DNA from 3 places in the Loigolactobacillus coryniformis subsp. coryniformis KCTC 3167 genome. Region 3 is predicted to be linked to each of the others. Evidence: predicted binding sites of a transcription regulator. Region 3 holds the regulator's gene; each other region holds the start of a gene.
What was found. The regulator Rex, encoded in region 3, represses fermentation and respiration genes when NADH is low (regulators of the CRP and FNR family bind a similar motif). The targets are predictions, from matches to a motif close to TTGTGAANTANTTCACAA.
Positions count from the first base shown of each region.

Region 1: pplA (extracellular electron transfer flavoprotein PplA) is a predicted target of Rex. The motif match lies at 1,482-1,499, and genes of this name have one in related genera.
Region 2: LC20001_RS04720 (NAD(P)-dependent alcohol dehydrogenase) is a predicted target of Rex. The motif match lies at 1,119-1,136, and genes of this name have one in related genera.

Region 1 is NZ_CP017713.1:2,120,348-2,123,635, forward strand. It holds gene LC20001_RS10525 (1,4-dihydroxy-2-naphthoate polyprenyltransferase) at 1-450, opposite strand, end outside; gene pplA (extracellular electron transfer flavoprotein PplA) at 550-1,455, opposite strand; gene LC20001_RS10535 (NAD(P)/FAD-dependent oxidoreductase) at 1,937-3,288, shown strand, end outside.
Region 2 is NZ_CP017713.1:953,892-957,179, reverse strand. It holds gene LC20001_RS04725 (AraC family transcriptional regulator) at 1-965, shown strand, start outside; gene LC20001_RS04720 (NAD(P)-dependent alcohol dehydrogenase) at 1,173-2,294, shown strand; gene ltrA (group II intron reverse transcriptase/maturase) at 2,397-3,288, opposite strand, start outside.
Region 3 is NZ_CP017713.1:1,153,130-1,156,417, reverse strand. It holds tRNA gene LC20001_RS05745 (tRNA-Gln) at 262-333, opposite strand; gene LC20001_RS05740 (LPXTG cell wall anchor domain-containing protein) at 415-1,347, opposite strand; gene LC20001_RS05735 (redox-sensing transcriptional repressor Rex) at 1,467-2,126, opposite strand; gene LC20001_RS05730 (ABC-F family ATP-binding cassette domain-containing protein) at 2,431-3,288, shown strand, end outside.

The DNA.
Region 1 (3,288 bases), 970 kb from region 3:
TAAGGGAAAACGAGAAAATGGGATCGGCCCAAAAGTATAAAAAATGGTTACAAAAATACCAGCGCCGCCCATAAATAGTAATAGTAAATTAGTTCGCCAAACCAAAATTAGGCCTAAGCCACACGCAACTACTAAAAAAGCCAGCATTAAGTTTAAAGCCCGCCGTGGCGATAAATGTTCGCGACCAATAATGTTATAAGTATCGCGATAATGTTGATCAACCGCCAATTTATAGTCCTGCACATTATTAAAGCCAGTCACAAAAAAAGCAATCGCCATCTGCGCAATAAAATAAATCAGTGAATTCAGCCAGTCAACACTTTGAAAATAATAAATCGAATACAATAAGCCTAGTATAAATGGTATTGCACTCGCAGTTTTTGCGTTCAACCGAATGAACTCTAAAAACAATTTAAAGGTCATCGGTTTAACGGTGGTTTCGTTATTCATTTATTTGCTTATGCCCCTTTGCGCTAAAAAATAAGAATAGGAACGCGGCAATATCGCCACATTCCTATTCTATTAAGTCAACATGAAAAGTACAACTAATTATTCAGCATAAACGTAGTTGCTGACCTTGATCGTACCTTTATCGCCATTTTGTGCCGCATTAACTAACTGAGCACTATACAACTTAAACGTATTTGAAGATTCAGTTGCCCCAGAAACGACCTTCACATTTTGATAAGTTGTTGCAGTCTTGCCCTTTAAAGCCTTGTTCAAATCAGGGATGTATTCCTTAGGACCAACTTTAACCTTGGACTTCATTGATTTTTCGTAAGCAGCATCCTTGGTCTTGGATTTACCATTTTTATTAACATAGTCCATATTAGACTTAGTGATCTTACCATTCTTAACGGTGATCGCCATCTTCATCCGGTAGCCATGCGAATAATTTTGTTCAGCTAACTTATATGTTCCGTTCTTCATCTTTTTACCGTTGTTAACAACAATCGTCTTAGTGTCTCCAGCTTGTGCTGCTTGAACTAATTGTTGTGCATAGTTCTTGAAGTCGTTAGAAGATTCAGTTGCTCCAGATACAACGGCAATGGCACCAGTATCAGAACCATTCTTCTTAAACGAATCATTCAACTGTGGAATATATTCAGCCGGACCAACCCCGCTTTTAGCCTTCATAGACTTTTCGTAATCAGCGTCTTTGGTCTTTGAATTACCATCTTTATCCACATAATCGTAACTGGTATTAGTGATCTTACCGTCATTACCAACCGTCATTGACATTTTTACCTTGTAACCATGACTGAAATTCTTTTCTTCCAGTTTATAAGTACCTGCTTTCATCGTCTTACCAGCAGTCACTTTCTTCTCAGTTACTGAACTGGATTCTGCCGATGAACTAGACGAATCAGCAGCCTGAACTGGCATTGCTGAAGCCAATGTTAAAACTGACATCGCAACGACCGACAAGCTTGTGACAAATTTATTTAATTTCATAATATGTTTCCCCCACCCATAAATATTTGTGTTTGACTTCACATAAATTAGTATATTACATTTTAAATCATAATCAAGCTAAAGACAGACTGCATTAGAAAACGTTTTAATTGCCATGAGTCTTTTTTAATTTAGCCATCCCTATTTTACACAAACAATAAGTTTTATATTTACAGAAACTGTAATCAACTAATTAATTTGTCCAATGCCAAAATGAATCATAAAGTCGCTTATTATACTAATTTATTCTGAATCAAGGTGACAAAAATCAATTCGTCATTGGCATAATTTTTGTTTTATTTCAAATAATTTGTTTTTTTGTGCTTGCACTTTAAATTTGTTCTGACCACATTTGTATATACCGATGGACAAAGCGATTGCGATTCTGTATAATTTACCTGATATAAGCTTTGCATTTTTTTTAACTTTATCTTTTTTGTGAAATTTTTATTCTACTGCAATTATTAAGGGGTGTTCATCTATGGCTGAGAAAAATATTGTAGTGGTTGGGGCTGGCTTTGCCGGTGTTTCTGCTACAAGACGCTTGGCAAAACGATTCAAAAAGAATCATGACGTGCATATCACACTCATTGATCGTCATTCTTACATGACTTATATGACTGAACTGCACGAAATTGCAACTGATCGTGTACCACTGGAATCTGTTCAATACGACTTAGGTCGCTTATTTGCACATAAAAAGAATGTTTCAGTGGTCACTGACAACGTTACAAAAGTCGATCACGATAAAAATGTGGTCAAAACTGAACATGGTCGTTACGACTATGATTATTTGATTTTAGCAATGGGTGCTGAATCTAATGACTTTGGCACACCTGGGGTTAAAGAACATGGCTTTAGCCTTTGGTCCTTTGAAGATGCGGTTAAAATCAAAGAACACATTAAAGCTACCGTTGCTGCGGCAGCATTAGAACATGACGAAGCCAAGCGCAAAGCAATGTTAACGTTTGTCGTTGTTGGTGGCGGCTTTACTGGGGTCGAGACCATTGGTGAAATGATCGATTGGCGGCCAATCTTAGCTAAGGAAAACAAGATTGATCCAAGCGAGATCACTTTGATCTTAGACGAAGCAGTCCCAACGATCCTTAACATGTTGGACCGTCCTGATGCGGATCTGGCCCTACGTTTCATGAAGAAAAAAGGCGTGGATGTTCGTACTAGTGCGCCAATCACTGAAGTCGGTGCCGACTACATGACGTTGAAGGATGGTACGCATGTGCCTACGCATACGGTCATTTGGACGGCTGGCTTAAAGGCTAACACCGATACTGCTGAGTTTGATATGGAACAAGGTCGCGCAGGTCGTTTAGTAACTAACGAATACATGCAATCCAAGCAATATCCTAATACTTATGTTGCTGGGGACCTGTCCTTAAATACCAATGAAGGCGATCGTGGGACACCACAAATTGTTGAAGCAGCTGAACAAACTGGGAATACTGCTGCAGAACATATCGTCGCTACGGTTAACGGCACTACACCTAAGCCTTTGAAGAGTAGTTATTCTGGCTTTGTCGTTTCGATTGGCTCCCATTACAGTGTTGCTAACGTTTTTGGTAGCATTCACCTTAGCGGTTGGCTGGGCACCATGATGAAGCACATGATCAACTTGTTGTACTTCTTTACAACTTTTGCTGGCTACTATATTTTCCAATACAGCATGCATGAATTCTTCCGTAACCGCAATGGTCGTAATCCTTTCTGGGGCCATATTTCTCGCTACGGTAACGTTTTATGGAGTGTTCCCGCGCGGATCTTCTACGCTTCTATGTGGTTAGTCGATTGCTGGTACAAGATTCAAGGTAGTGGCTC
Region 2 (3,288 bases), 200 kb from region 3:
AAGAACCCACGTTAATTGAACAAGAGCAAAAAAATAGTGATATTTTTCACGATGACATTCCAACCTCGGCCATTAATACCGGTTTATCTGCAACACGACATATACCAGTTTTAAATAATTATTTTTTCCGCAATAAAGATATTTATATTAGCAAGCATAATCGCTACGCCCCTTACCCGACGCACACCCACACTTTTCTCGAAATGAATTATATGTTGTCTGGTAAGGCCGATGAAATAATCAATGGTAAGAAGGTCCATTTAAAAGCTGGTGATTTAGTGTTATTAGATGTTGGTAGCCAGCATTCGATCGGTTATCTTGGCGACAATGATATTTTGATCAACCTGCTATTTAGAGATCAAAATATCAGCATCAACTTGTTAAACGATCTGCGCCGCAATAAAAGTATTCTTTATGAATTTCTAATTAATCGGGTAACTAATAAGGATGGTGATCCACAAAACAATTATTTGATCTTCCATAAACAGGCCGAAAATAGTGAAGTTCGCGTGACTTTAGATACAATCATTGAGGAATATTTTTCCAATCGCGAATTTTCCGATTCAATCATTAAGAGTTACCTCTCGATTTTATTGACACAATTGGTTCGTAACTATACCATTCAAACAAAACAGGCCTCGTCCAGCCAACAGTTAATGATCAAGATCCTACGTGACATCATTCAGAACTACCAAAATATTACTTTAGATAAAATTGCTCGGAAATATAATTATAATAAGAACTATTTGAGCAATATCTTTAAACAAGAGGTTGGCAAAACCTTTTCTGAAGCATTAACACAAGAACGCATGATCCAAGCCCATACTTTGATCACTTCAACGACCCTACCGATCACTGATATTATTGAGAAAGTTGGGATTTCAAACAAAAATTTTTTCTATGATAAATATAAAAAGCAATACCATATCATGCCCAGTGCTGCACGCAAACAGGCCAGCAAATAACTGTTAATATGTATATATGATACTAAAAATTATGAATAGATGCTGTCAGTTTCATGAAGCAGCTATTATAAAGCGCTTTATAAATTAGATAACGTTATCATATCTTCACCACTTAGCTTAATCAGTCCTTGAGTGATTGCATTCGTAATATTTATGTGAAATAATTCTCAATGAAAACAAATTTAGTCCATCAAGGAGTGACATATATTGAAAATTCAGGCAGCTGTTGTTGATAAACAAGGTGCACAATTCACAATGAAGAATGATATCGAACTTGCGGAAATGCAAGACGACGATATTCAAGTCCACATGGTAGCAAGTGGTGTTTGCCATTCTGATGAAGCATTGCGTAAAGGTGATGCTACAATTGGTTACCCGATCATTCTCGGCCATGAAGGTTCTGGGATCGTTGAAAAAGTCGGCTCCCATGTACAAAACTTCAAGCCTGGTGATCATGTGATCATGTCGTTTTATGCTTGCGGCAATTGTGAAAATTGTCTAAAAGGTATCCCAACTCAATGTTTACATTATGCGGATAACAACCTTTCCGGTGTCCGCCCTGATGGAACTGCACACTTTACTGAAAATGGTGAAAAAATTGCTGATATGTTCGATCAGTCTTCATTCACCACGACCACGGTTGTTCGGGAACGTAATGCAGTCAAAGTTCCTAAGGATCTAGACCTACGGAAATTAGGACCTTTAGGCTGTGGTTACGTCACTGGTAGTGGTACCGTTTTGAACACACTACAACCACGTCCTGGTGATACGATCGCGGTCTTCGGTACTGGTGCCGTCGGTTTGGCTGCCATGATGGCCGGCCGGATCTCTGGTTGTACTCGCGTTATCGCCGTTGATATCGTTGACGAACGTTTGGCCTTGGCTAAGGAATTAGGCGCAACTAACACGATCAACAGTAAAAATGAAGATCCAGTTGCAGCTATCAAAGCACTGACAAACGGTCATGGGGTCACTTATGCAGTTGATACAACTGGGGTCACTGCCGTAATGGAATCTTCTATTAAAGCATTGGCACAAGGCGGTGTCTCTGCATGTATCGCCGTTACTGCACACCACATTGATGTTGACACTTGGAATGATCTTTGTGTTGATGACAAATCTGTGATTGGTGTTAACATGGGCGATTCAATTCCACAAATTGATATCCCACGTTTACTTGAATTTTATCGTCAAGGAATGTTTGACTTCGATAAAACTGAAAAGTTCTACAAGTTTGCAGAAATCAACCAAGCTAACGCTGATTCCATCAGCGGCAAAACGATCAAGCCAATTTTGGTCATTGATCCTGACTACCAACCAGGTAAATAACTTAAATTTTCTTCATAGTCTATAGAATCGAGTAGGAAGTAATTGATTAGTTCAATTACCGTCCTCTCACACCATCGTACGTACGGTTCCGTATACGGCGGTTCAATAGTTTGAGTGAATGTGCTCGTACTGTTGGGCGATATCTTGATATCCCCAACGGGCGAGCACTTCGTTTTTCATCGAATAGTTGACGACACCGTGACCACTTATGGCCCAGTAGCCCTTACGGGTATTGGCCCAAATCCAGGCATCGTGTCTGGAAATACCTAGTTTGATCAAATTGACAATTTTCGTACCAATCTTCTTCCACTGTTTCCAAGCATATTGGCGCAATCGGTGCTTGAGCCACTGATTCAGCCCATGGATAAACTCCTTCATGCGACCAATGCCATAATAGTTGAGCCAGCCAGTCATTACTTGGCGAACTTCGTGCATAATCAAGTCAAGACTACGACCGCGATTACGTTTGGTGATTTGCTTTAGTTTAGCCTTGATTCGTAACTTGGCTTGGCGATGGGGGCGCAACCGCGCTCCCTGCTTAGTCGGTGAAATACAGAAACCTAAAAACTTCTGTTTAGTTGGACTGCCAACGATACTCTTTACTTGGTTGACGGTTAGTTTCAGTTTGCCCTCTAGGTACTTGGTACAACTGGCTAACACGCGCGTACCCGCACGTTTACTTTTGACATAAATATTACAGTCATCGGCGTAACGCACAAATTTATGGCCCCGCGCTTTAAGCAGTTGGTCAAATTCATTTAGGTAAATATTCGCTAACAACGGCGACAAATTGCCACCTTGTGGTGTACCTTGTTCATTGGCAATGAGCAGTTGGTTGACCATGATACCGCTGGTCAGAAAGCGGCGAATGAGCCGTAGAACCATTGATTCATGAATATCTCGTGCTAGAATTGCCATTAACTTATCGTGATTCACCGTGTCAAAGTATTGTTTCATATCCAAGTCCACGACTACTTTGTAGCCCTCATTGTAG
Region 3 (3,288 bases):
CGCTTAATACCTGCGTACACAACAACCCACTTCCTTAGTCAATACCCTGTTTAGGAGAATCATTAAGCTAATCCGCCACGCATTTTAGGCAATGACGAAATATAATTTACAGTCAAAAACACCTAATTTTTTTACGATCAACGCAGTCACTACCGTCGCTTTCACACGATGATCAATTTTGTCAAAATTTTCAAGATAATAAACAAAAAGACCGTCATACCGGCGCTTCTAAGCACTGGTGACGGTCTACGCTTATAAAAATTGGGTAACTAGGGATCGAACCTAGAAATTACGGATTCAGAGTCCGTTGCGTTACCATTTCGCTATTACCCAATGATGTGAAATCTCATCAACGACTAATAGTTTACCGAAAAAACAGCTAGCTGTCAATTATAAATTTGATTTTTTATGCAATTAATGTGCCCAATTACGTTTTAACAAGATAATTGCGCTGCTGATCAACCCAATTCCAGCCAGACTCAATAAAAAGTTAATGTGTTCGCCAGTTGCTGGAAGTAAAGCGGCGAAAATAGAAGTTGGTTGTTTTTGTTTAGCCTTGTGCGCCACTTCAATCATGCTAGTTACTTGTGCCGTAATTGTAGATTCAGTTGGTGTCCTTACGCCTACTTTTGCTTTACTACTCTGTTTTGCCGTTACATCTTGAACAATCTTAAATGGGGTATCCTTTTTGTTTTCCTGCGCAGCGGTAATTGTTGCCGGCTTCTCTGGAGCTAATTCAGCGGATTCTAAATCGGCGAATAAATCAGCTTGCCCTATTTTTTTATCTGCCACTGTTTTCTTAGTATCAGAACTCGCTACTGATTGTGCAGCTACGGGTGCACTACTTTTAGCTGCTTCTTCGCTGATTGTTGCCATTGGTACTGTACTTTGTGCCACCGATTGGCTTTTTCTCTCCGGTAATGCTGTAGCTGAAGTTGCGGTCTCATTTCTAGTATCCGCAGCCGATTGCATAGCTGCGGGTGCTGCACTGCTAGCTGCAGAAGAAGCCGCTGACTCTTCTGGTTGCGGAACTAGCGTAGATTCATTAACCGTCCTAGTAGTTGTTGCTGGTGTCACTGGCAAAGTTGCATTATCCAATGCACCAGTAGCTGCTTTAGCTTCCGGTACTGCGGTATCCGTTGCTGGCGCTACCGCATTAGTCACCGGTGCCGCCAAATCTGCCATTAACGATTGCTGCGGTTCAGAAACAACTGCGGTACGATCTGGTGCTGTTGGCACCATTGCTGGTGTTATTGCTGCATTCGTTTGTGTGCCCCATAAGCCTAATCCTAGCAGTATACTACCACTAAGTAGCCAGCCTTGCAGCCCATGTTTTAAATATAGCATCTAAATCCCTCCAGATAGATGACTGTAAACCCATTCACTCTTATCCTATCATACTTTTTGTCTCCGCGCCGCAATGAAGTATAAAAAAGCACGTGATAGCCAAATGGCCTATCGCGCGCTTAATCAGTCGTTGAATTATCAGTATTTTCACTACCATAATGATCTAAGAAATAAATCAATGTTTGTAATTCATTAGCTAAATCAACATTTTGTACACGCACCGTCGTAGGGACCGAAATACGGATCGGGGTAAAGTTCATGATACCTTTAACGCCGGCCGTTACTAATTCGTCCGCCACTTTTTGTGCGTCCTCAATTGGTACTGTTAAAATAGCGACATCGATTTGCTGAATCTGCAGTTGTTCCTTCATCTCAGCCATTGGGTAGACAGGTACCCCACTTTGAATCGTATTGGCGATCTCTTCATTAATATCAAAAGCGGCACTGATACGCACACTATTGGTCTGACGGAAATTATAGTTCAACAAGGCATGACCTAAATTACCAACACCAATCAAAGCAACGTTAGTCAAACGGTCTTGATTCAACGTCTTTTTAAAAAAGTTTAACAAACTTTCAACATCGTAACCATAGCCACGTTTGCCTAGTGCACCAAAATATGAAAAATCACGACGAATCGTCGCCGAGTCAACTTGAACTGCTTCAGAAAGCTCTGTAGAAGAAACGCGCTGCTTGCCGGCATTAAATAAGATATTTAAGTAACGATAATAAATTGGCAACCGTTTTGCCGTTGCCTTAGGTATTTTTGCTTCAGCCATTCGCTCAACTCCAAACTATGTTTTTTTTACTTGTGAATTAATTTCTTAATAACACTTGTTATCATACTGTATTTACTTGTGAAAAGCAATTGATTGCTCACAACATATTTTGCACATGCAGTCCTGAAACTAGCAAGATATGGTAGACTAAAGAGTATCTAAAAATTACTCAATGACCGCTAAAAAAGAATTTGCGCAAAGCATCATTAATAATTGTAGTGATTTAACCAAGGAATAGTCAATTTACAGTTATTGTTCTACCATTTAAATAAGCGAATAATTCATTCAGAAAGAAGCGAACCTCGTGATATTATTACAAGCACAAAACGTTGCCCGGCGCTTCGGTGCAGAAGTTTTGTTTGAAAACGTACAATTAGAAGTTCAAAGTAACGCACGCGTTGCTTTAGTCGGGCGTAACGGCATCGGCAAATCAACCTTATTAAAAATTTTGATCGGCCAGAACCCACCTGACGAAGGCCAAGTAATTACCAGTAAAGGTGTTAGTATCGGATATTTATCACAAGATACTGGTCTGGATTCGGAGCACACGATTTTTGCAGAAATGTTGACCGTTTTCGCCGATTTACGTGAAATGGAACAGCAAATGCATCAATTAGAAGCTCAACTCGGTGACAAACAATTATTGACCGATGATGAAGCTTATCAACAAGCGCTTAAACGCTATGAACAACTGCAGCATACTTTTACCGAACGTAATGGTTATGGCTATGAAGCAGAAATCCGCAACGTTTTGCATGGATTCGGCTTCGATGCTGACTATTATGAACATCGCGTCAGTGACCTTTCCGGCGGACAGAAATCACGCTTAGCCTTAGCCAAACTTTTACTGGAAAAACACGATCTACTGATCTTAGATGAACCGACCAACCATTTGGATATTGATACATTAACCTGGCTCGAAGGGTATCTACAAGGCTATGCCGGTGCCCTACTGATCGTCTCCCATGATCAGTATTTCCTCGATAAAGTAGCCACTGAAGTGTATGATCTTAGCCAACATACAACGCGACATTATCACGGTAACTACACCCGTTATCGTGAACAAAAGGCTGCTAATTTAGCACAGGAATGGAAGGCATACGAAAAACAACAGGCGGAAATCGCTAAATTACAGGATTTCGTCGACAAAAATATTGTCCGT